DNA from 3 places in the Sporomusa termitida genome. Region 1 is predicted to be linked to each of the others. Evidence: riboswitches for the same ligand, from Rfam matches in the RefSeq annotation. Region 1 holds a riboswitch; each other region holds the start of a gene.
The links. Region 1 has a riboswitch for cobalamin ahead of SPTER_RS09325 (TonB-dependent receptor). Riboswitches for the same ligand answer to the same signal wherever they lie in the genome.
Positions count from the first base shown of each region.

Region 2: linked by a shared signal. The riboswitch ahead of SPTER_RS01845 (HD-GYP domain-containing protein) and the one ahead of SPTER_RS09325 (TonB-dependent receptor) in region 1 are both predicted to bind cobalamin.
Region 3: linked by a shared signal. The riboswitch ahead of SPTER_RS01795 (nucleotide-binding protein) and the one ahead of SPTER_RS09325 (TonB-dependent receptor) in region 1 are both predicted to bind cobalamin.

Region 1 covers NZ_CP036259.1:2,030,882-2,038,700, forward strand. The annotation lists gene SPTER_RS09315 (ribonuclease J) at 1-393, shown strand, start outside; gene SPTER_RS24695 (hypothetical protein) at 736-906, opposite strand; gene SPTER_RS25620 (hypothetical protein) at 1,269-1,403, shown strand; cobalamin riboswitch at 1,601-1,782, shown strand; cobalamin riboswitch at 2,030-2,216, shown strand; gene SPTER_RS09320 (hypothetical protein) at 2,380-2,589, shown strand; cobalamin riboswitch at 2,730-2,912, shown strand; gene SPTER_RS09325 (TonB-dependent receptor) at 3,287-5,674, shown strand; gene SPTER_RS09330 (hypothetical protein) at 5,811-7,154, shown strand; gene SPTER_RS09335 (hypothetical protein) at 7,278-7,819, shown strand, end outside.
Region 2 covers NZ_CP036259.1:414,225-422,043, forward strand. The annotation lists gene SPTER_RS01830 (outer membrane protein assembly factor BamB family protein) at 1-556, shown strand, start outside; gene SPTER_RS01835 (ABC transporter ATP-binding protein) at 620-1,297, shown strand; gene SPTER_RS01840 (flavodoxin) at 1,560-2,003, shown strand; cobalamin riboswitch at 2,081-2,261, shown strand; gene SPTER_RS01845 (HD-GYP domain-containing protein) at 2,737-3,234, shown strand; gene cobO (cob(I)yrinic acid a,c-diamide adenosyltransferase) at 3,338-3,871, shown strand; gene SPTER_RS01855 (ABC transporter ATP-binding protein/permease) at 3,868-5,631, opposite strand; gene SPTER_RS01860 (ABC transporter substrate-binding protein) at 5,778-6,737, shown strand; rRNA gene SPTER_RS01865 (16S ribosomal RNA) at 7,389-7,819, shown strand, end outside.
Region 3 covers NZ_CP036259.1:402,958-410,776, reverse strand. The annotation lists gene SPTER_RS01815 (MptD family putative ECF transporter S component) at 1-1,620, opposite strand, end outside; gene SPTER_RS01810 (ABC transporter permease) at 1,630-2,370, opposite strand; gene SPTER_RS01805 (nitrogenase component 1) at 2,470-3,762, opposite strand; gene SPTER_RS01800 (nitrogenase component 1) at 3,755-5,050, opposite strand; gene SPTER_RS01795 (nucleotide-binding protein) at 5,037-5,849, opposite strand; cobalamin riboswitch at 6,212-6,445, opposite strand; gene SPTER_RS01790 (sirohydrochlorin cobaltochelatase) at 6,451-7,341, opposite strand; cobalamin riboswitch at 7,506-7,690, opposite strand.

The sequences.
Region 1 (7,819 bases):
GCCGACAAGGGCGCTGTAACCGGCAAGGTAACCTCAGGCAATGTCCTGGTGGATGGCCTGGGGGTTGGCGATGTGGGGAATATCGTCCTGCGGGACCGCCGGCAGCTGTCGCAGGACGGCATCCTTATTATTGTGGTCACGATGGATAAGCAGCGCGGTCAGGTAGCTGCCGGTCCGGACATTGTATCCCGCGGTTTTGTTTATGTCCGTGAGTCTGAGCAGCTGATGGAGGATGCCAAGGAGCGGGTTAAACAGGCCCTGGAAAAATGCGAGCTCAATAATATTACCGAATGGGCAGCAATTAAGTCCAATGTCCGTGATACCCTGGGCAAATATTTATATGAACGCACACGCCGGCGGCCGATGATTCTGCCTATCATTATGGAAGTTTAACTAGAAAAACTTGACTTCTGCCAAGTCATTTAGACGCCGGCAGAAGCCGCAGTCGTTCCTGACATAATCAGAAAGCAGATTCCTTTCTGATTATGGTATAAAAGCCCTGGCGTAGTCAGCTTGCCGCTAAATACGCCAGGGCTTGCGTATGTTTTGGCCAGGCACCCACTTCTCAGAAGACCGCAGCGGTTAAATAAACCAGAAAAAGAGTAAGGCCAGCAACAGCACCCAAAAATGGGATACCAGAAAAAATACGATTGCGGCAAAAACCAACCAGAATAGCATAAATAGTCCCACCTCTGCTTGTTATTTATTACATATTATGTTTGGTAAAAAAATATGTTACCGGAATAATGTGTCATGGGGACGGTTCTCTTGACACAGGTTGCCTATAAATAGTAAAGGGGCAGTTTCAAATTCCCCTGTGATTCTGCCTGCCAGGAGCAGCGTGGCGGCCGGCTGGCGGCCGCCTCTGCGGTGATCTGTGCGGTAGCGGCCAACCGGAAAACTCATTCATTAAGGAACGAAAAACTGCCAGGGAAAGAACCAACCAGCCCTTAATGGCGAAAAACACCAAAATACTGGTTTGAGTAAAAACACCAAAAACCGTAAAATGTAGATAGAACGCGGGTTCAGAAGCGCGTTTTTATCGGACACATTGAGGGGGAGGATTTACGATGAGCCAGTTAATGGAAATTGTACACGCTGATGGGGAATGGGCAGTTTTAGACAGGGTATCATCTGAGGAACAAGCTGAATAACCAATATAAAATACCCTATGAAAGCAATGCCAAATGGACGAAAAGAAAAGACCTTAAAGCAGAGACTTTTGGTATGAAGGGGTAATTACTGCTGTAGTAACTAAACCAGTTTATATGGGTATTCAGGTATGGGGCGGGGAATGGTACGACTGTCCTGCCATTGATGCTATATTCACTAAAGAAGAATGGGAAGAAGGCAACAATGTTTATCTGGCAAAGCAGGGCAAGAAAATACCTCAATTTCTTTAACGAATAATATCATCAATCCCTTATTTAGGGTATTTACAGAAGGATTCCTTTGAAGTATACTTGCAATACAAAAGTGTTATCATCTAATATTCACAATATAATGTATACAAGAAAATCTGTATATTGACAAAATTACCCACTGCTGTTATATTTTAATCAAAGAAAAAACAAAGGAATCCTTATAAAAAAATAGAATATAATATATTTTTGGTGCAGGTGCTCGGAAGAGCCTAACAGAAAAGCCGGTTAAATGCCGGCGCGGACCCGCCACTGTAATGGGGAGCAAAACCATGTATGCCACTGGGAGCAAAGGTTCCTGGGAAGGTTTGGTGGAGCAATGATCCAGAGCCAGGAGAACTGCCTGCATAACAATCACCGTTTTAACCTGCGATGGACCGGGAAGGGGATTGCTAGTGCAATGTTGCATTTTGTGCCGACAGCTTTGTCGGCTTACAAGAGGCCTTTCTGGATGCTATCATCTCAGGGAGGCTTCTTTTATTTTGCATAATGGTGGACAAACAGAAACGAAACTTTTATCAAGCTGCTAAGTGGATGCTTCTCACGAGGTACAATCTTCAGTAGCTGTTGTAACATAAACATAGCGGGAAACGGACCCACAAACATAAACGAATAATCATGGTACAGGTGCCTTTTTAGAAGGCTTAATAGGGAAGTCCGGTTAAAGACCGGCGCGGTCCCGCCACTGTAACAGAGAGTCAGCCCTACAATGCCACTGGAAGAGATAAACATTCCGGGAAGGCTGGGCAGGTGATGAACTGGAGCCAGGAGAACTGCCTGTACGGAAAATCTTCGCTTAACCTGCGATGAACAGGGAGAAGATTAGGCTGCAGCTTGTGTGAGCTTTATCCTTGCACAAGGCAAATCGTTACCGAAAAAGGAGGGAAAAAGACTAAAGCCTGCAAAACAGCAGGTGCGAATCGAATAATTACTGTCGACAGTATAGGGGTAGATTAGATTGACAAAACAGGAACAGATCAACCGGTTAACACAGAAGCTTTTGGATTGCGGCTATCGTTCGAGTCAGGTCAAGCAAATCATCAGTGAAGCTTCAGAAAATACTACAACGGCAGCCAGCAGTTCGCAGCAGGAAGAGTTGATTATTGAAGCTCTGCAAAGCTATGTGGAATTTGGTATCAAGTGTAAGAAGAAAGGAGCCCGCGATTAATAAGCGATATCGCTTATTGAGCCGGACACGCAAACATCACAGAAATTTTCGCTGGATGAACGGAATAAAGCCAGTAAAAAAAATGTGGTCAAAAGAGTACTATTATCCTGAAAGCACACATAAGATGAATAGGAAAACAACAACATAACGTTGGGATAGGTGCCCTTCGGGGCTTAATAGGGAAGTCCGGTTAAATGCCGGCGCGGTCCCGCCACTGTAACGGGGAGCAATCTCGCATATATGCCACTGAAGCTACTGCTTTGGGAAGGCGCGGGATGGTTATGAACCGGAGTCAGGAGAACTGCCTTATCCAGCAATCACCGTTTTTACCCACGAGGTATGGGGAGGAGATTACGTGAAAACCAAGGCCGGATTCCGGTCGGTTAGCGTAAACACTCCCAACAAGGGAGTTTTTTTATTTGGTATTATTTATGGTATGCATATTTCATCATCGTAGCATAATCGGAAAGAGAGAGGTTTTATATTGAAGCAACGCAGGTTAAAGAAAAAAGTTCTGGCGGTTAGTATCGCCTGTGCGCTGGCGCTAAGCACCACGCCAACATTTTATAGCTTTGTCTATGCGGCCGGCAGCGAACAATCGCAGGAGACAAACGAAACAGCAACCGCGCCTGACGGCAAGCAGGCGCAGGAAACCGGGGAAGTTGCGCCGGCAACTGACAGCGAGCGATTGCGGGAAATTAATGAAGAAGCAAACCGCGACAAACCCTGGCAAAAGGAATACGCATTGGAAGCGGTAACGGTGGAAGCACCACGCCCCGACTGGGAGTCCAAGCTCTCGCCCGGCACCGTAACCGTCATTGAACCCGATAAATACAAAGGCGAGCAAAAAACGTTGCCTGAACTTCTGAAAGACGTACCCGGCGTCCATATCCGGGAAGTTATGGGCAAGGGACAGTACACCACTGTCAGCGTCCGGGGCAGCACGGCGGCCCAGGTCGGTGTGTTCGTTGACGGCGTACTGGTCAATCTCGGCGGCGACGCGGCTGTCGATTTGTCCACCATTCCGGTGAAAAATGTAGCCCGCATTGAGGTCTACCGGGGCTATGTCCCGGCCCGTTTCGGCGGCACTTATATGGGCGGCGTCATCAACGTTGTCACCAAAAAGCCGGAAAAGGCAAATGTATCCGCCTCCTTCGGCCAGCGCTCCTATGGCGGCTACAGCGGCAGCCTGGAGCTTGACATGCCGCTGGGCAAAGGCAGCCTGCTGGTCGGCATCAACCGCGACCAGAGCGACGGGAATTTCAAATATACAAATTTTGAGGCCCAAAAATTGGCGGCCGGAGCACAGGCCCAGTACGATCGGTCTATGGCTCAATTTGAGGAATCAATTCAACCAGTTTATGAAATGTATGCCCCCATCTTTGGTTGGACTTCCATCCAAGATATGTTAAATGATCCCGATATGGGACCTATGTTTGCAAAGTTTCCCGCCCACAATTATTGGGAGGTCTTTGAAAGCCAACCCACCCAGGATGCCACCCGGGTCCGCCAGAACAACGATTACAAAAATACCGACGTCCTGATCAAATGGCAGGATGACCACTGGCTGATCAAGGGTAGCTGGAAGAACATCGACCGAGGGCTGCCGGATGCCGTAAAGAGTATTTGGCAGGATCTTCCCTCGCACTTTATCGCTCCCCCTGACCCCTTAGTGGATCAGACAGAGAATGACTATGTCCGGAGGATGAAAGACGCCTATCAGATAAATCAAGGGCGGCGGCAGAACCAAACCGACAAGGCGCTGCAGGTAGGCCGGAGGGATAATGCGGGCAACATGGAATGGGGCTGGCGGCTGGATTATCAGGATGAGGACAAAGACTACCATTCGGATATTCGCCGTATTCAGGAATTAGTCAATCCGGGCAACGGCCACTTCATCGGCCCCCTGCGCGAATGGAGCAGCTACAATTCCGGCCGTTTCGGCGGGGCGCTGGATGGCAGCTACAAGGCCGGGTCCAACCATCTGCTGGAATTCATGGCCAACTACTCCCATGAAACCCTGCGCATTGACGGCAATGGCATGGATAATATTAATTATGCCGCTCACTACCGGTATCGATATAAATATGAGCAAGATATGTTCAATATCCAGCTCCAGGACACGATTACCCTGAACAAAGCCGGCGATTTCTGGTTCACGCCCAGCGTTCGTTATAATTATTCCCAGGTTACCGGCTATTCGCGGTATGCCAACCCGGAACATCCCTGGACACATAGCCAAGATGAGCAGTCTAATGGCAAGGCTACCTGGCAGGCTGCCCTCAAAAAGCAGCTCGACGATCACTGGACGCTGCGTTCGACCTTCGGCACCTACTACCGGCTCTTAAACCTTTATGAGATTGCCGGGGACGGGGCCGGCATCCTGCCTAAGCCGGATTCGGACCGCACCGACGCGATGTTTCCGTTGCCCGAGGAAGGCACGCAATGGGACTTTAGCGTACTGTATCAGGGGAATATGCTTAATGCCAAATCCAATTTTGCCTTAACCTATTTTGGCCGTGATTCGGACAATATGCTGCAGCTCCGGCGTGATGGTTATGACTATTGGTGCTATAGCAATGCGGCCAAAGGCAAAGCTAATGGCGTGGAACTACAGAGCAGCCTCAAATGGGACAAGTGGGACCTCGATCTGTCGGCTACCTATCTGAATACCAAGGCCCAGACTAAATACGGGAACCGTCCCGATTCGCCTGATTCTTACTGGCAGGACATTGTCCAGCCCTATACGCCTGATTGGGAAGGTTCACTGCGTCTGACCTATCGTCCCGACACCCGGACGGCGCTCTTCGCCGAGGTGAAATATGTGGATGAAATGTATGTCAGAGAGAGCGTAAGCAAGTGGCAGACTGCGCTGACCACTGTTGGCCTGGGCGTGAAGCACAAACTGAATAAAGATTTGCAGTTCACTGTTGGCGTTAACGACCTGTTCAATAAAGGACCGGAAATTGAAGAGCGGGCTATAATAACGAACCCAACCAATCCGGACTACCCTGTCCAGATAACACAAGCCGCTTATCCGATGCAAGGCCGGACCTATTACGCCACGATGCAGTATAATTTCTGATTTATAATAGGACGATTAAGGAGGTGATGCCGATGAGTATTGCCAAGTGACGGGTTGTTTATGGAGGTGATGAACACAGGTAAGTAAAGTGTAAGTAAGGCAAGTAGAATGCAAGAATAATATGGGAGGGATTTCAATGGCTATATCTTTACTGGGTTATACCATCGTCGATTCCACATATTCGGCAGGAACTGCCGGCGCGATTGGGGCCAACAGCAGAACAGACGCCCCCGCGTCATTTACCGCTTACCCTGCTCAGGTTCCTAGTTTAAACGGTGATCCGAGCATTTACAATTACCGGACTGTCTTAGGTCAGACTAGGGTAGTTATTGGACAATATGACTTTGTTACATTACCACTTCCTTATCAGGTGTGGGACCCGGCTACTGTGCCGCCTTGGAGCAATATAGCCACAAACCGGTCTTGGCCGGCAATCAAAAACCTGTACAGCGTGGCTACGCGCGGCTATTGGCTCTATCCTATTGATTACGACTGGGCCAATATTGCTGTTGTTAATATGCTGACTGCTGCCTATCCGCAAACAACCAGCTACACTTTCCCGGCACATTTTGATGCGATTGAGGCGGCTGCCGGGCGTGGTCCGATTGTACCGGCCGGAAACCAGAATAATGGTGTGGCCATTGTCGCCAACGGTACTTCTATATATGCTCTCTTCACCACCGTGGACGACCCTTGGGCAACACCTCCGGTATACCAGGAAAGCACCATTGTGCGGATGAGTGTTAACCTGCTGACAGGAGCACTGACTTACACAGCCGGCGATTATGTCAAAGTTGGCAAAAATGCCAGCACGCTGGAATTGAGCAACGGCAATTTGTATGTCTGCGCTATCGGCGGCGGGCAGCAGCCAAGTTCGGCTAACGCCGAAACCCGCATCGACATCGTTGATCTCAGCACCTTCCCGGCGGTCAGTTCGGTGACAACAGCGGTCACGCCGGCCAGCTCGGGGATTACGGGCGACTACCGGGATATCTCGATCATTAATAGCAATAACGCTTTTGTTCTTGCCGGCCACTTTATAAATAATTTTGGCGGATTTACCGGTGGTGTCTATAGGGCAACGCTGGCTAATATCGCCGCCGGCAACCTGGGAACCAAAGTGGTTGATATCGTCAATGCTCCGGATTATTTCTGGGCTATCGCTGCCGAAGATGTTCCTACCGGCGGCAATGACCGGCTCTGGTTTGTCCGGGGTAATCCGGTTGAAATCTATTCCCCGCTGCCGGTCAGCACTGCGGCTACGCCGGCCAGAACCTTCGCTCCGGCTGCTCTTGGCACCGGTACAGTTAATGTAAATATCAATTCCATTACGCTCATTCAGCCGTCGTTGTTTAGCGCTCTCGGCGAACGGGAAGGCCAGTCACCTAAGACCTTCGTGCCACACGCTATTCTGGCCAAACAGGCCCGCAGCGCCGCCAAAGCGCTGGGCGTTATTCTTCCGGAAGAAGAAAAGAAATAACCCGGAAAAAAGCGAAAAAAACATAATTTTCTTCAATAAGCAGGTGAATTTGGACTGGCGGGTAATATGCTTGCCAGTCCAAATTTTATCTTCCATGTTTTAATCTAGTAGGGGGTTGATAGTATGGTAAGTGTACCGAAACTTGATTTTGCCTGCCTGGATACGGCGACCCCGGAGGAACGAAATGACGCCGATCAGAAGATCGCGCAATGGACGGCTGAGATTCTGGCAGACCTGGAAAAAAAGCTGGCCGGGTATAACGAAAAAGAATTAAACCGGTATTTGCAGGTGGTGGCAAAATTCAGTCCGTTTTTGCCTAATGCCCCAAAGCCGCTCCACTTTAATCAGTATTTTCCCTTAATTGTCTGGTATACTTTAGGCAATTCCTTGCATTTTGACCAACAGCGGGGGCGGCGCATAGCCTTTAGCGCCAACGACATCAACGCCTTTTTTAGCCTGTTTTTCCATGATTATTTTACAGACAGCCCTCATCCTGATTATTTTAGACCGGTCCGAAATCTTTACGACACCAAGCCGTTTACCGATCAGTTTAGCGGCCAAAGCACAGAGAGAAGAAAGAAAGAGGATTATTATGCGCTCGTCAAATATCTGAATGAGAAAAGAATCATTAAATTGACACAGAAAACCCAGAGCATAAAACTGCA
Region 2 (7,819 bases), 1.6 Mb from region 1:
CAGGCATGTTGCCGGTGTGGCCAGCGATGGCCGGTGTTTTTTGTATGACGGCCAAGGCCATGAATTGTGGTTCCGAACCATCAGCCAGCCGCAGAAAGTAGGCGGGGTGTATATAAATGCTGTCGGTAATTATGTGCATCTTACCGAAGAGCATGCTGCGTTTACAACAGGCAATACCTACAACCGGGCTAACTGGCAGCTGCCGACACCGGTAGAACATCCAGGCTCTAACAGTGTATTTGTTTTCGATCTGTCAGGCAAGCTTGTCAGTCGTTATAAACTGGGCGGCATGGTCGAGCAAATCAGTGGCACAGAACAGACAATGGCCATTGCTATCGGCCGTAATGTCCGGTCCCGGGATGTCGGGGTGCATGGTTTGTATCTTTTATCCCTGCCTGACGCCCGGCTGCTTGATTATGCTGCTACTACCGGCCCTTGCGTAGGGTCGGCCATCAGTCCGGACGGACGTTATGCTGCGGGGGTGGAAGCCCCATTGCAGTTAGATGATGGTCAGGTCATAGGTGCATATCGTTTGTTATTGTTGCAAAGAAATTAGTTGCACCTGGCCCGGAGCTGGTACGACAGGGCGCTAATAAGGCTAAATAAGGGAGGGCTTGATATGACGATCGCCTTGGTAGATGTAAGGAAAGCATATAACATTGGTGGCAGTGAGGTATTTGCCCTGGCCGGGGTTAACCTGACCATCCCAACCGGGGAATTTACCGCGATTATGGGACCTGAGGGTTCGGGTAAATCAACACTTATGAATATCTTAGGCTGCCGGGACCGGCCGACCATTGGCTCCTATACCCTGGACGGCCAGGAAATCACAGCCCTGAACGATGTTGCATTAGCTGCCACCCGGAACCAGAAAATTGGTTTTGTGTATCAGCACTTTAACCTGTTGCCGCGCATGTCGGCTTTACAGAACACTACGCTGCCATTGATCTACGCCGGCGTTGATAAACAAGAACGCTACGAGCGGGCCGAACAGGCGCTGCTGACGGTAGGACTGGGTAAAAATATGCGGCAGCGCCCACATGAAATGACCGGCGGTCAACGACAGCGCGTGGCCATTGCTCAGGCACTTGTTAATAATCCGTCCATTATTCTGGCTGATGAACCGACCGGCAATCTGGATACTAAAGCAGGTAATGAAATTATTGATGTTTTTAGCCGTCTTAATCAGCAGGGCCACACCGTTGTCATCGTCACCAATGCCGCTGAGATTGCCCGGCGCACAGGCCGTGTTATTCATGTGTGCAATGGGCGTATTTTAGGGGAGGAGAGCGTGTGAAGCCCCGTAAATCCAGCCATTTCCGGGGAAAAACGCCGGGCGTGGCTGGATTTACGGGATTGTTTACAATTTAAAATAAATAATAAATTAAGCACTGGGAGATATTGACTAAAAGGTAGTTTAGCGTTATATTAATGATAAAGATTATCATTTTCACTAATAAGATTTATATGTGGAGGTGAGCAGCAGCTAAACTAAAAGCTTTGGCTGATATTTTTTTGACAAGTGATGAGAATCTATTTCAATTATGGAGGGATTAAGCATGAAAAAGCTAGCTGTTATTTATTGGAGTGGTACAGGGAATACTGAGCAAATGGCTGTGGCCGTAGCGGACGGTGCTAAAAGCAATGCCGGGGTTAGTGTTGAATTAATTGCTGTCAATAATGCGAATAAAAATAGTGTTATTGAAGCCGATGCCGTTGCTTTAGGCTGCCCGTCCATGGGGGATGAGGTGCTGGAAGAGACTGAAATGGAGCCATTTGTAACAACCTTACAGGCCGCTGAGTTAACCGGCAAGCCGCTGGCTTTATTTGGTTCCTACGGCTGGGGCGACGGACAGTGGATGCGGGATTGGGAAGAAAGAATGAAGGGTCTTGGGGCGCAGTTGGTCGCAGACGGCTTGATTGTTCAGGAAAGTCCTGATGAACAGGGGCTTGGCCAGTGCAAAGAGCTGGGGGCAAAATTAGCCCAGGCGGCAGTAAAATAATAATCTGACAGATAGTTATTGACAGATTTTTGGCTACATGCTACATTTAATTTAAAGTTAGAGCAGATACATATAACAATTTAATATTTGAGACAGGTGCCCGCAAGGGCTTAATAGGGAAGAACGGTGTAAAACCGGCGCGGTCCCGCCACTGTAATGGGGAGTAGACCCAAGATATACCACTGAGACTAAGTCTTGGGAAGGTTTGGGCGAGCGATGATCCAGAGCCAGGAGAACTGCCTGTCTGACAGTCACCGTTTTACCCACGTGCGATGGGCAGGGGATTACTATGAGAATCACTTAGTAAGACAAATTGCTTTTTTTCAGTTCGACCCTCCCGCATTTTTCAAGGGAGGGTTTCTTTATTACGCTCAAAGATGAATCGTCCGACTATTTACTTAAGACTGATTTGATTGAGTGGCCGGTTGCTCTATACATATGCCGTGAGTCTTGTCTGAACTGTACGGTAAAATGTTTGTTACCGGTGTAGTGTCCCAGGACAAAACTCCTGAGCCAGGCTCAGGAGTTTTGTTTTCCGGATGGCAAGCTTGACCTTCCGGATACGGGCCTGCTGTGTTTACTGCCGTGGGGTTTGATCGCATCAGGGTGAGCGGGTTATACTAATAAAATATAACATAGGGACGGTGCAAATAAAATGCAAAAAGTCGCTAGCTTACTGTCGCTTCTTGGAAAACATGATCCCAGTACCCTTAGTCATTGCCAGAGTGTTGCCATGCAAATGTTTGAATGGGCAGCCTGTATGGATTTTTCTGAGCGGGAAATGCAAAAATCCCTGACCTGCGGCATGGTGCATGATATCGGGAAGCTATGCTTATCCAGTACAATCCTGAACAAAGCTGAACCATTATCAGAGCATGAAGAAACGATGGTTAAATTCCATCCTCTCTATGGTGAAGCAATCCTGAATGCCATGGGGTTAGCGGAAATCAGCCGGGTTATTCGCTATCACCGTGACCGCTATGATGGCTGTGGATCACCGGACGGTCTTAAAGAAGCCGAACTTCCCTTTTTAAGCCGAATGCTTGCTGTTTGTGATGCCTTTGACGAAATGACAAACAGACGGCAGGAAACTAGCCGGAATTTAAATACTCAGCAGGCTTTGCAGGCAATAAAACGCTGTGCCGGTACCCGGTTTGATCCTTGGTTGTGTCAGCAATTTAACAGTTATATGGAAAGAATAGAAGCAACAAGGGATGAGTATCTTAGCTGAAGCATTGTTACCGTAAGCCAGAGCAGCAGGAGAATAGGTTGCTGGCGGGAAATATAAGTGAAAGCTATGATAAGGAAATGACATACACGAAGGGGCGGAGAGTATGAAAGAGCGCCACGGATTAATTATTGTAAACACCGGCAATGGTAAAGGAAAAACAACAGCGGCGTTAGGGCTGGGAATGCGGGCCTGGGGGCAGGGTTTTAAAGTACTTGTCTTACAATTTATTAAAGGCAATTGGAAATACGGCGAATTACAGGCTGCGGCGAGGATGGGGGAAGATTTTGTCATTCGTCAGTTAGGTGAGGGGTTTGTACGGCATGCTAAAGACGATGCGTTGGCCGATCATAAAGATGCGGCTGCAGACGCACTCCTTGACGCCAGGGAAGAAATGTTCGCCGGCAAGTGGGATATGATTATTCTGGATGAAATTAACTATGCTATTAAATACGGCCTGGTTCCGATAGCGGAAGTATTAGCACTGCTGGCAGCAAAACCCCAGCCGCTGCACCTTGTGCTCACCGGCCGGGATGCTCTGCCGGAAATTATTGATAAGGCTGATTTAGTTACAGAAATGAAAGAAATTAAGCATCCTTATAAAAAGGGAATACTTGCCCAAAAGGGGATAGAATTTTAGCTGTAGTTAGCGAACCACGTCCCGGTACCTGCTGCTGATAGTTGGTCAGAACAATGCCATAAGCCGGTTTCTTCTAAATGTAATATCCACCGGTGATAGGCTTTCAGGGTGCCCCGGTGGCCGATACTGATGAAAGCTGTTTGCGGTAGTTTTTCTTTGAGAGTCCGATACATAGCCTGCTCCATTCTGGTATCAATACAGGAGGTTGTTTCATCGAGAAACAGCCATTCAGGCTGATGCAGTATGGCCCGGGCAATGGAAAGCCGCTGAAGCTCACCCATGGAAAGTAGTCTTGACCAGTCTGCTTCCCGGTCCAGGTGTTGCTGCAGTGAGCATAAACCACAAATTGTCAGCAGTTCCTTGAGTGTCAGGTTAGGTACATTTGTCAGGCTGTGCGGGTATAAAATAGCTTTGCGGAGTGAACCAATAGGTAAGTAGGGTTTTTGGGGCAGAAACAGCATTTTTTCTGCTGGCGGTAAAGTGATTTTCCCAGCAAAAAACGGCCATATGCCTGACAATGTCTTTAGTAATGTGGTTTTCCCACAGCCGGAAGGGCCGGTAATAAGAATGCTTTCTCCCGGTTTTAGCTCCAGTGTCAAATTGTTTATTAAAATCTGACCTGCGGGCGATAATACTGTAAGGTTTTTCATCGCAACAGTTTTATACTTGTTTGATGTAAAGACTGCCGGTCGTGGTTTGGTTTCCCTATGACTGGCAGCCAGCTGGGTGTAGAATTCTCTTAAGCGGTCCGTGACTGCCTGCCACTGCGCTATTTTACCAAAGCTGTCGATCAGGTACGAAAGGGCAGAGTGCACATACCAGTATGCGCCTGATATCTCAAATAATTGGCCAAGCAGTAATTCGCCATTGAAATACCGGGGCGAGGCAATCAGGAAGGCAAAAACGATGGATAACTGGGAATAAATTGATGATATCCAGGTAATTGTTCTGGTCGTTTTAATTATAGACAGATAAGTAGCAACAATCCGGGCCAGGTGCTGCATTAAATTAACTTTTTCCTGCTGATCCCCTTTATAGAGGGCAACACATTCACCATATTCCTGCAGACGGATTAGGCAATAGCGGAAATCAGCCTCATTGCTTTGCTGAACATTACTTTGCCTCATCAGCGGGTGGCCTGCCTGCACGGTGATCCATGTCCCGCACGCAGAATAAATTAAGGCTGCTAAAACCAGATAACCGGGAAGAATAAATTCAGTGCCGGCCAGGGAAACGGTGATCTCACCGGACAAATGCCACAATACAGCGGCGAATACTGTGAGCGATATAATCTGACGCAAAAAGCCTGTTGCCAGTTCTAAGGAGTGAGTGACAAACAAATTAATATCTTCGCCAATTCGCTGATCCGGGTTGTCAACAGGATCAGGGTGTACACTCATACGAAAATAGGTTTGGTTATGCAGCCACAAGCTAATATATTTATCTGTTATCCACTGACGCCAGCGTATCTGCAGCATCATTTTAAAATGCGTCTGGCTGCCTGAAGCTGCAACCAATACCAGCGACAGAATAATAAATTGTGTTAAAGAGGTTGTAAAGCCGGGATAACTGAGTTGTTGCAAGTTTGTATAAAAGCCTACCTGCCAGCTGTTAAGCTGCATAGTTAATAAAACGATCAGCCCGGTACAAATAATAAGTGCACAGGTTAGAGCCCAAGCCTGTAAGCTTGCTGATGACCACCAATAGGACAACAATACTCTTATTAAATTGCCATTGGTTTTGGCGGCAGAGTTGATCATAGTTTTCCTCCTCCCAGGGCAGGACAAATGACCTCGCAAAAAGCAGGTATGGCATTTATATGCCCCTGTGGGTATAGATATGTAAGCAAATGCAGGAAGAATTGCAATACTATATTATGATGCAGCTAAATTTTAGGAGGTGCGAGATGAAGCGTCGGGCAGCTACCGGCCTATTGATAGCAATTCTAAGTTATATTTTTTTGCTTACTACCGGCTGTGGCAACAGTCCCAGGGAGCAGACCCCACCGCCGCTTGGGGGCTACAGCGTGACAGATAGTCACGGGTATGTTGCCAAACTGGCCCATAAACCGCAGCGGCTAGTGTCTTTAACCATTGGTACAGATGAAATGCTGACAGGACTTGTGCCAGCTGAGCGGATTGCAGCCCTGACATATTTAGCGGATGACAGCAGTATTTCCAATATTTCCGAAACTGCTAAGCAGGTTCCAGGCAAGATACGCGCTAATGCCGAAAGTGTGGTGGCCATGTCGCCTGATTTGGTTATCACGGCCGATTGGCAGGCTATTGAGCTTATTCAAAGCATAAGAGATGTTGGCATTGCTGTATATGTATATAAAACACCGAATAATATTGCCGAAGTTAAGCAGGTAATCAGTGAACTTGCCCATGTTGTCGGTGAGGAAGCGGCAGGAGCCAGAATTATAGCCGATATGGAGGCCGAGCTTCTGGCGACCGGCAGGATAATCGAGCAGGTGCCGCCTGATAAGCGGCAGGTTGTTGTTAACTATTCCTTAATGGGCGGTATGGGGGGGAAAGGCAGTATGTTTGAGGATCTGTGCCGGTATGCCGGTGTCATCGATGGTGCGGCCAGTGTAGGGCTTAACAAAGACGGTCTGCTAGCCAAAGAACAGATTATTAAAATAAACCCGGACATTCTTCTGACCCCGGACTGGGATTACACCGGTAAAACAGATTTTAAGCAGTTTGCCACTGATTTAGAGAATGATCTGGCATTACGGCAGATAAAAGCTATCGCCAACAAGAAGCTTGTTCAGATTCCTGACCGCTATGTATATTCTACATCGCAATACATAGTTTACGGGGTTTCCAGGATGGCTAAGGCCGCCTATCCGCAATACTTCTGACTGAACAGTATAAGTGCAGCAGATGAAAAAGTTTGGGCAGATGGTTGACAATATTATTATTGCTGGCTATTATATAAAAGTCGCTTGTCGATAACAGGTAGTAAATGTTGTAAATAGTAATAAATACTTTAAAAACATATTGACAATGCTAAAATCAATATGTTAATATGTAAAAGTCGTCACAAAGCGACAATGTACCAAATGATACCAGGTTAATGTATCATTCCGGTACGTCCCGTGACACTAGCGCATCCGTGCGCGTCGGTCACAGACAAAGCGTATCGTCCTGATACGCCCGTGACACTAGTGCATCCATGCGCGTCGGTCCCGGGCAAAGCGTATCGTCCATGATACGCCCGTGACACTAGCGCATCCATGCGCGTCGGTCCCGGGCAAAGCGTATCGTCCATGATACGCCCGTGACACTAGCGCATCCATGCGCGTCGGTCACAGACAAAGCGTATCGTCCTGATACGTCTGTGATCCTAGCGCATCCATGCGCGTCGTTCCCTGAAAACTGAACAATGTAAAGAAATGCATCATACAAATGCCAGATGTGCGGTGTGCTACTTGCAGCACAAGCAAAACAAATTTGATTTAATTGAGCCGATAAACGGCTTCAATATATATAGTCGTAACCGACTATGCACTTTATTGGAGAGTTTGATCCTGGCTCAGGACGAACGCTGGCGGCGTGCCTAACACATGCAAGTCGAACGGAGCAGTTAGCAATAACTACTTAGTGGCGAACGGGTGAGTAACGCGTAGACAACCTGCCTCTTAGCTGGGGACAACACCGCGAAAGTGGTGCTAATACCGAATGTGGTAACTCGGTTGCATAACAGAGTTAAGAAAGATGGCCACTCTAAAGAAGCTATCGCTAAGAGATGGGTCTGCGTCTGATTAGCTGGTTGGTGAGGTAACGGCTCACCAAGGCGACGATCAGTAGCCGGTCTGAGAGGATGAACGGCCACACTGGGACTGAGACACGGCCCAGACTCCTACGGGAGGCAGCAGTGGGGAATCTTCCGCAATGGACGAAAGTCTGACGGAGCAACGCCGCGTGAGTGAAGAAGGCCTTC
Region 3 (7,819 bases), 1.6 Mb from region 1:
AAGCCGTACGCCGCAGACCGCACCAATTGCTGTATATAAGAAGCCGTTGATCAGTAACAGCAGATAAATATACCAGTCGGCATAATACATCCGGTACAATACCGACAGGCCCTGCAGAGTGACATAGGTCGCAATACTGTCGGCAACCCCGCAGATCAAGGCCAGGCAGGCAACCTTCTGCCAGTTCAGGCCGGCTGCAGCATCAGTCGACTGCAGGTGGCTGTACAGCCCGCTGCTGTACAGCAGCGTTTCCAGTAACAGGGCATTAATCCCATAGGACAATAAACTGATCGGTGAAACCTGCCCGAAGGCCAGCATTCCCAGCAGGAGGCGCACAATAATCATCAGGGCAATAACCCCCGGCCGGGGAATGAGTATAACCAGCGCTATGATCATCATATACAACATAATACTGTGAAATAAGCCGGTAACAAGAAACCCGAAAGGCCCCATCAGGATATGAAAGAAATCATTGAGCAGCGTTGACGGCACCGTAACAACCGCAAACGCCGCCGCCCCAAATAAGGCCACCGTCACCAGCCAGCGGGTTTTGAGCGTTGCCAGGACAGATCTGACGCGCCTGACAGCCAGCAGCAGCGCTGCCAGTAAAATGACTGCCGCCCCGCCAATAACAGCCAGGGCTTTCCAATCCTTTTTAACAACAGTAATCACTGTTTCCTGCACCACCGGCGGCGCAAACTCATCTTCCATAACCACTCGCAGGATGTACTGCCCCCCTGCCAGCGCCTGCTCGTTCATATAAACAGGCAGTTGAACAGTCTGCCTCGGCTCACCGGTGAGCGCCGCAAAAGCGACCAGCTTGTCCTCATGCCCGCCCAGTGAGCCGGCATCCTTATCCTCACCGGTTGTTCCCGGTGTAAACAGGCCGGACACCGGCTCACGGCTATGAGCATCATGCAAGCGGGCAGTAATAACCACCAGTTTTTGCTGTTCAGACGGATTTTTGACAATAAGCCGCATATGAGTAAGCGGATGCAGCGCCTCGACCTCCAGATTGGAGGCCCCTTTACCATTGATGATATTTTTATAATAATCCCAGCTTTTGTCACGCATGACCAGGGTATTGCGCGATAATCGCTCGTCATTTTTGCCATCCCGGTCCAGCGGCAGGATAATTTCTTCAATAACTGGCGGCTCATTGCCAAGCTTACGGCCTGTTGTAACTACTGTAACCGGTACCTGCCGGGTCTGCCGGCCATCGCTGATGATGATAGCATATGTACCGGGTATAATGTCTGCCGCAGCCTGGATTGTCAATAAATCGAACCACTGGCTGTAGCCGCCGGCTAAGTCAATATGCCGCTGCAGAATATCCCCCTCCGGGTATTGTTCCACCTGCCAGACAGTTGACCTGTCGGCTAGAGCAAACCCGGGCGGCAGCTTGATTGAAATTGTGGCCGCAACCGCAGCCTGGCTGCGATTTTCTATGCTGTACAAGGCCTGCAGCTGACTCCCCGGCCCGACACCTTCCCGCGGTTTCCCCAAATAGTAAGGTACCTGCAACGAAATAGTAACATCGTCACCTGTTTGCCCTGCGCCTAATGGTGGCAGCAGGCAAAGGGCGATGAGACATAAACTGAGCAATGCTGTTAATTTCATAAGTTTCTTTTACTCCCGTACCTTTTCCATTGTCCAGACACTGACCCCCAGCAATATCACAGCATAGCTGCCTAGCACCAGCCAGGAAACCCCGGCCGGCTCACCGCCATAGGTAATAGCCCGCAAAGCGGCACTGGCATGCGTCAGCGGCAAAAGCTCCAACAGCCAGCGGACCACAGCCGGGAGTTTGTCGGTGCTAAAAAAAGTAGCACATAAAAACGACATAGGCAGCAGCACATATGTGCTGAAATTACCCATGTCCTCATGCGAGTCAATCAACATGGCCACGACAAAACCCAGAGCGGAAAAAACAATACAATTCAGCATCAAAATAAGAATAAACATGCCGTTAACAGCAACCTTGGCCCCAAAAAGCCAGGCCAAAGCAACAATAATGACTGACGATATCAGCCCCCGCACAACACCGGCGGCAATTTTCCCCAAAACAAAAGACAAGGAGCTGATAGGAGCTACCAGATACTCTTCTAAAGTCTTGTGATACAGCCTGCCGGTATGCAGTGGCCCGCCCACAGAGTTAAAACTAATATTCATGGAATTTAGCGCCAGGATTCCGGGGACAATAAAATCCATGTAACTGCCCTGACTGACCTGGATACTGCGGCCCATACCCCAGCCAAAGGCCACCAGATAGAGTACAGGTGCAACCATCCGGGATAAGATAAAAGCACCGATGCGCCGGTAAAGCACAATCCAGTCCCGCCAAAAAACGGTCCCGATATCCTGCATCATGGTCCGCTCACCTTTCTTCCTGTCAATTACTATAACATCTTCCGGGTTGCAATGCGGCTGGTCCTTCATATTCGCCCTCTTTTTCCTAATTATCACCGATCAAGGGTGCTGACAAACAGCAATATACCGTTCCCACAAGCACTCCAGCAGATGAACGGCTCCCTGCAAGCCCATAAACGGTCGATGGCTGAGCCGGATTTCGTCATATACGGGCAGGGCAATATTCTGGTAAACCACCGCCTGCTGTTGGCTGCGGTACAGCCAGGCCCGCTCATTGCTGCTGGCAAGCAGCAACCCTGCCGTCAGTTGATTCAGACAGTCTGCCAGGGCCTGGCCGTCTTTTTGGGCATCAATTACCCGGCCTAAACCGGCCGGTATCTGTGGCTGCAAAATACCACCCTGAGCAATGATTGTCAGCCTAGTGGTATCCACCCATTCCCGCCGTACTGCCTGTGCTATCCCCAGGGCGGTAGACGCGGGCGCTGCCACCAGCACCTGGTTAAACCACATCTCACCCCAAATACGCTCCATCTCCTGGGTAGCGTTGCGCAGCCGGCGCTCCAGCAAAGCCCGCTCCTGGCCGGCGATTGCCAAAGCCTGCTTGGTCCTGCCGCTAACCTGCGCGACCGAACAGAGCCAGTCCCAGGAGCCTTCTACCCCATAAGGCGGCAGCCCAGCCACATAAGGAATTCCATACTGAGCTTGCAGCAATAAAGCCGTTTCCAGCCCCAGTTCGGCGTGTAAGACAACGTTCAATTCGGCCTGAGCCATCACCGCTATATCGTCCTGGCAGGAACCTGCCCCCGGACAGGCCAGCACATGATAACCGGCCGCCCCCAGCAGCCGCTTAATTTCCTGTACGTCACTGACGGCATTATAGTAACCGTAGGTTGCCCCCAGCAAATTAACGGTGCCGGCCTTTCTTGGCAGGCCTTGGGGCAGCGGTATTGCTGAAAAATAGGCTTTCGCCGCAGCCCGGTACCCCTCTTGCAAGCCCCCGCTCAAGCCACCGCTTTCCAGGCAAATTACCGGACAGGGCATAGCGGCCTGCCGGGCAATTGCCGCAAGATCATCGCCGATCAGACTGACTGAACAGCTGCTTTCAATAAATACCACGGACGGCCGGGTGGTCTCCTTGACAGTTTGCAAGGTCGCCAGCAGGGCCTCTTCGGTACCGTAGATCACTGCATTATTATCAACCTGTGAGCAAAAAAAGCGGTTGGCAATGTCGGGGCAGGAATGCTCCAGAAACCGGAGGGCATAAAAGTAGCACCACAATGGGCCGTTACCGACAATAACCGCATCCTCAATACCGGCAAAAAACGCCGCCGCCCCGGTCAGCGCACAGGCATTGAAACAGCTTTGGACATCATGCCACTGTGGATCAGCCATACAATATTCCTCCCCGCAGGGCCGGGCGCTGGGCCAGACGCTCCAGTTTTTGCAGCTGTCTGAGGAAACCGCTCACCCCGATAGGCGGTAATACCGGTATAAAGAACTGACGGAGGTTTTCATCGTCTAATTCATGCGTAGTCATTACCAGCTCGGCTGTACGGAGAGTCGCATCTGCCTGACTTTGCAGCAAGACAGGTATCTGCGTATACGCTGGCAGGGCCTGCCGCAATACTTCCTGCTGCTGTCCGGTCAGCCCCTGCAATAAGACAACAGCCACTAATTCGATTTCTGCCTGAGCTAGTAGTTCCAGCACCCAGCCTGGTTCAAAATACTGCAGCGGCCGGCCGATAACTAACGCAACCCTGGCTAGGCGCAGGGTCCGGCGGCTCTCGAATACGGCAGCCTGCAACCGCTGTTGTTCAGCCGCAATTGCCTGCCTGGCGGCCTGAGGGCGGGCCAGTAATGCTCCCAGTTCAGCCAGCCACGCCGTGGTCCCTAGCCAGCCTACCGGATGGTCTCTGTCGAAAAACGGAGTGCCGCTCCTTGCTTCAAGCCCGACGGCCAGCCTGCGGATCCAGGCATAGGATTGGGCCCTGCCGCCAATCAGGATATTCAGTGATGATGCGGCCACCCGCCGCATGTCGTTAAGCGAGGCATACCCTGGAAAATGAGCATGGACCTCTAAGCCAAAATAGTGGAGCAGTCGTTCCATTTCCTGGCAATCTTCGCTGTCAGGCCCGCCACGGTCACCCAAAAGTGTAACCGTGTCCGGCAGCGTGGGCTGGGTAGTAATAAAACGTTCGGCCACAGCCATGGCCGTGTGATAATAACCTGCATGATATTCCCCGTCCAAATACCCGCTGCAGGGGGAAGCAATGACCGGTATAGTAAATTCCTGTTCAGCCAGAGCGGCCACCTCGGCAATATCATCGCCAATGATGCCGGCCACACAGGAACTGGCAATCACAATATAACTTGGCCGGTAACGGCCGGCTACAGACCTGATGCACGCCCGCAGCTGCTCCGCCCCGCCAAAGATCGAATGCTCATCATTTAATTCACTGCTGATCAGTGGTGCTCTATAGCGCCCGGGCACAAATTCCTGCCGGGCTACCAGGCGGTAATGAATACCCAGCCCCATCTCCTGGGTGATATGGGCACAGGCTTTAGGACTGTGAAAAATCACTACAGCGCCATCGCTGTGGGCTACAGCCCGCCATACGCCAGGCATACTGCAACTGCAGCCGCTCTTCAGGGAGACAACCGGGCGCTTACTCTTCACCATAGCGTAACACCAGCTCCTCAAGGTCTTCAAACTCCAGCGGCGTTGGGATAGACAATTCCCTGTTGCCCATGATCAGCGTGGCCAGTTGCCGGTACACAGCGGCCTGAGGCGAGTCCGGCTTCCATTCAATAACAGTCTGCCGGCGAATTTCAGCCTGATGAACAGTCTGCTCCCGGGGGATAAAAGCAACCAGGCGGGTATTCAGTTTAGCGGCAAACTCTTCCAATAAAGCCTGCTCATGCATGATGTTACGGCTGTTGCCAATAATACCGCCAAGCCGGGCCTGGCCACGGCCGGCAAACCTTGCTACCCCTTTGGCAATATTATTGGCAGCATACAGCGACATCAACTCACCGGAGGAGACAATATAGATATCCGTAGCATAGCCTTCACGAATGGGTACGGCAAAACCCCCGCACACCACATCGCCCAGTACGTCATATAAGATAATATGATCTTCTGCAATCGACTGCAGGGCTTTAAGCTTCTCCAAAGCGACAATAATCCCGCGGCCGGCGCAGCCTACCCCCGGCTCCGGACCGCCGGCCTCCACACATTTAACACCCTGGAAACCGTTATGGACCACATGACTGGTGGTTACATCATCACCATATTTTCTGACCATATCGAGCACTGTTTGCTTGCACGTGCTGCCAAGCAGCAGTCTGGTAGAATCGTTTTTCGGATCACAGCCAATCTGGCACACAGCCTGACCCTGTTCAGCCAGAGCCGCCGATACATTGGCAGCGGTTGTCGATTTCCCAATCCCGCCTTTGCCATAAAACGCAATTTTTTTCATTGTTTTTCTTGTATTCCTCTCTCAATCAATTCATAAGAAAACACGGCTTGCGCCGAGCCTTTGGCGAAAGCGGAAGCCGATGCTGCCCTTATCCAAAGAAAATTATACTTTCTATCAGGATAAGAAAAGACATGGCTTGTGCAAGTCCTTTAGGACGACGGCAGAAGCCGCTTGTGTCCTTTAGGGTATAGTCGTTCTTATGTCCACAGAATTTATTTATAAATTCTGGTAGACTCAAAAACCGGGGGATTCCAGGATGACTCAGTAAATAAAAATGAACTCCTATGCTCAACTCAGGAGTTCATTGCCGCTTAAATAAGCGTTATCGCAAAAAATCCCCCTCCCCATCGCTCGTAGGTCAACCGGTGATTGTCAAACAGGCAGTTCTCCTGGCTCTGGCTCATCGCTCCTCCAAACCTTCCCACGACTTGTTTGACGCACCGTCGACACATTCCGGGTGTCCGGCACTAGCCTCCTTCGGCGGCGTCGCAGTGGCATAATTGAAATTGCTCCTCATTACAGTGGCGGGACCGCGCCGGTTTTTCACCGGACTTCCCTATTAAGCCCCGCAGGGCACCTGTCTCAGCTGTATTTAGTTGTATTATGACTGCCCGTGTCGGTGACCGTGACTTTTACCGCAGGCATGGCGGTGACCATGGGGCGGATGGGCAATAGTAGCGCGGAGATGGCTTACATAGATATCCTGAATGGCTGCATTCTCCCCTAACCCATGGAAATATACATCAACACTGAAGCCGGCCGCTAACAACTGCGACTTCGCCGAATCTTCCTCATCCCCGGCCATGTCGTTGGTTGCATGATCACCAGCCACCAGCAAAAATGGCATCAGGGTAACTTTCTTTACCTGCTGCTGTTTCAGGTTGTCAATTATACGGTTTAGAGGCGGAAAGCCTTCGACAGTATACACAAAAACATTCTTTAAGCCTGCATCCTTTAATTTTAGCTGTAACACCGAGTAAGCAGCATTAGCCGGATGCATGCCGCCATGGCCCATAAGCACAACAGCGCTGGCTCCATCATCGGCCGGCAGCTGCGTTCTTAACGCATTAATGGCAATTTCGTAGTCATCGGGATGATCCTCCTGCCCCATACAATACAACAAAGGCCGGCCCAAACGGATTTTTTCGAAAGCTTTTTCTTGGGCATGAGCGTAATGGGCAACAAGGACCTTGATTTTTTCATATTCGGCCCCAGCCACTACATGCAAGGGCTGGAGATACACTTCCTGATAGCCTTCATCCTGCAGACGTTTCAGGGCCTGGATTTCATTATCAACCCGGACACCGTCAGCGGCTAAACGCTTGATAACCGTACGGGAGGTAAAAGCCCGCCGCACCACATATTCCGGAAAATTGTCCCGGATTTTATTTTCGATAGTTTCAATGTTCAGTTTTAGGGTGTCCTGATAAGAAGTGCCAAAACTAACAACGACAATAGCCTTTTTTGATGAATTGTTTTGCTCTTGCTCCATATTTGTTGCCTCCTCATAATCTCCCACATATGTATTACAAAAATAAAAGCCCTCTCTGGCGCAGGCCGGGAGGGTTCTGTTCAGAAGAAATCAATTCAGATAATCGTCAACAATTAGCCAAATACAGCTCTTCTAAATCCCCTCCTCATCGCTCGTGAGTAAAAACGGTGATTGACAGACAGGCAGTTCTCCTGACTCTGGTTCATCGTTACACCCAAACCTTCCCAAGACGCTTGCGTCTCAGTGGCATATCTTAGGCTAACTCCCCATTACAGTGGCGGGACCGCGCCGGCATTTAACCGTACTTCCCTATTAAGCCCTTTAAGGCACCTGGCTCCTAATATTTAATTATATTCAGAAAAACAGCTATATTTATTACCAATAATAGCATCCGCTATCAGCTATTGTCAAACACATCCTGATTTATACAGAAAATAGCGAATTTTATCCGGCCCCAACAAAGGCCCTCAGGTCCCTC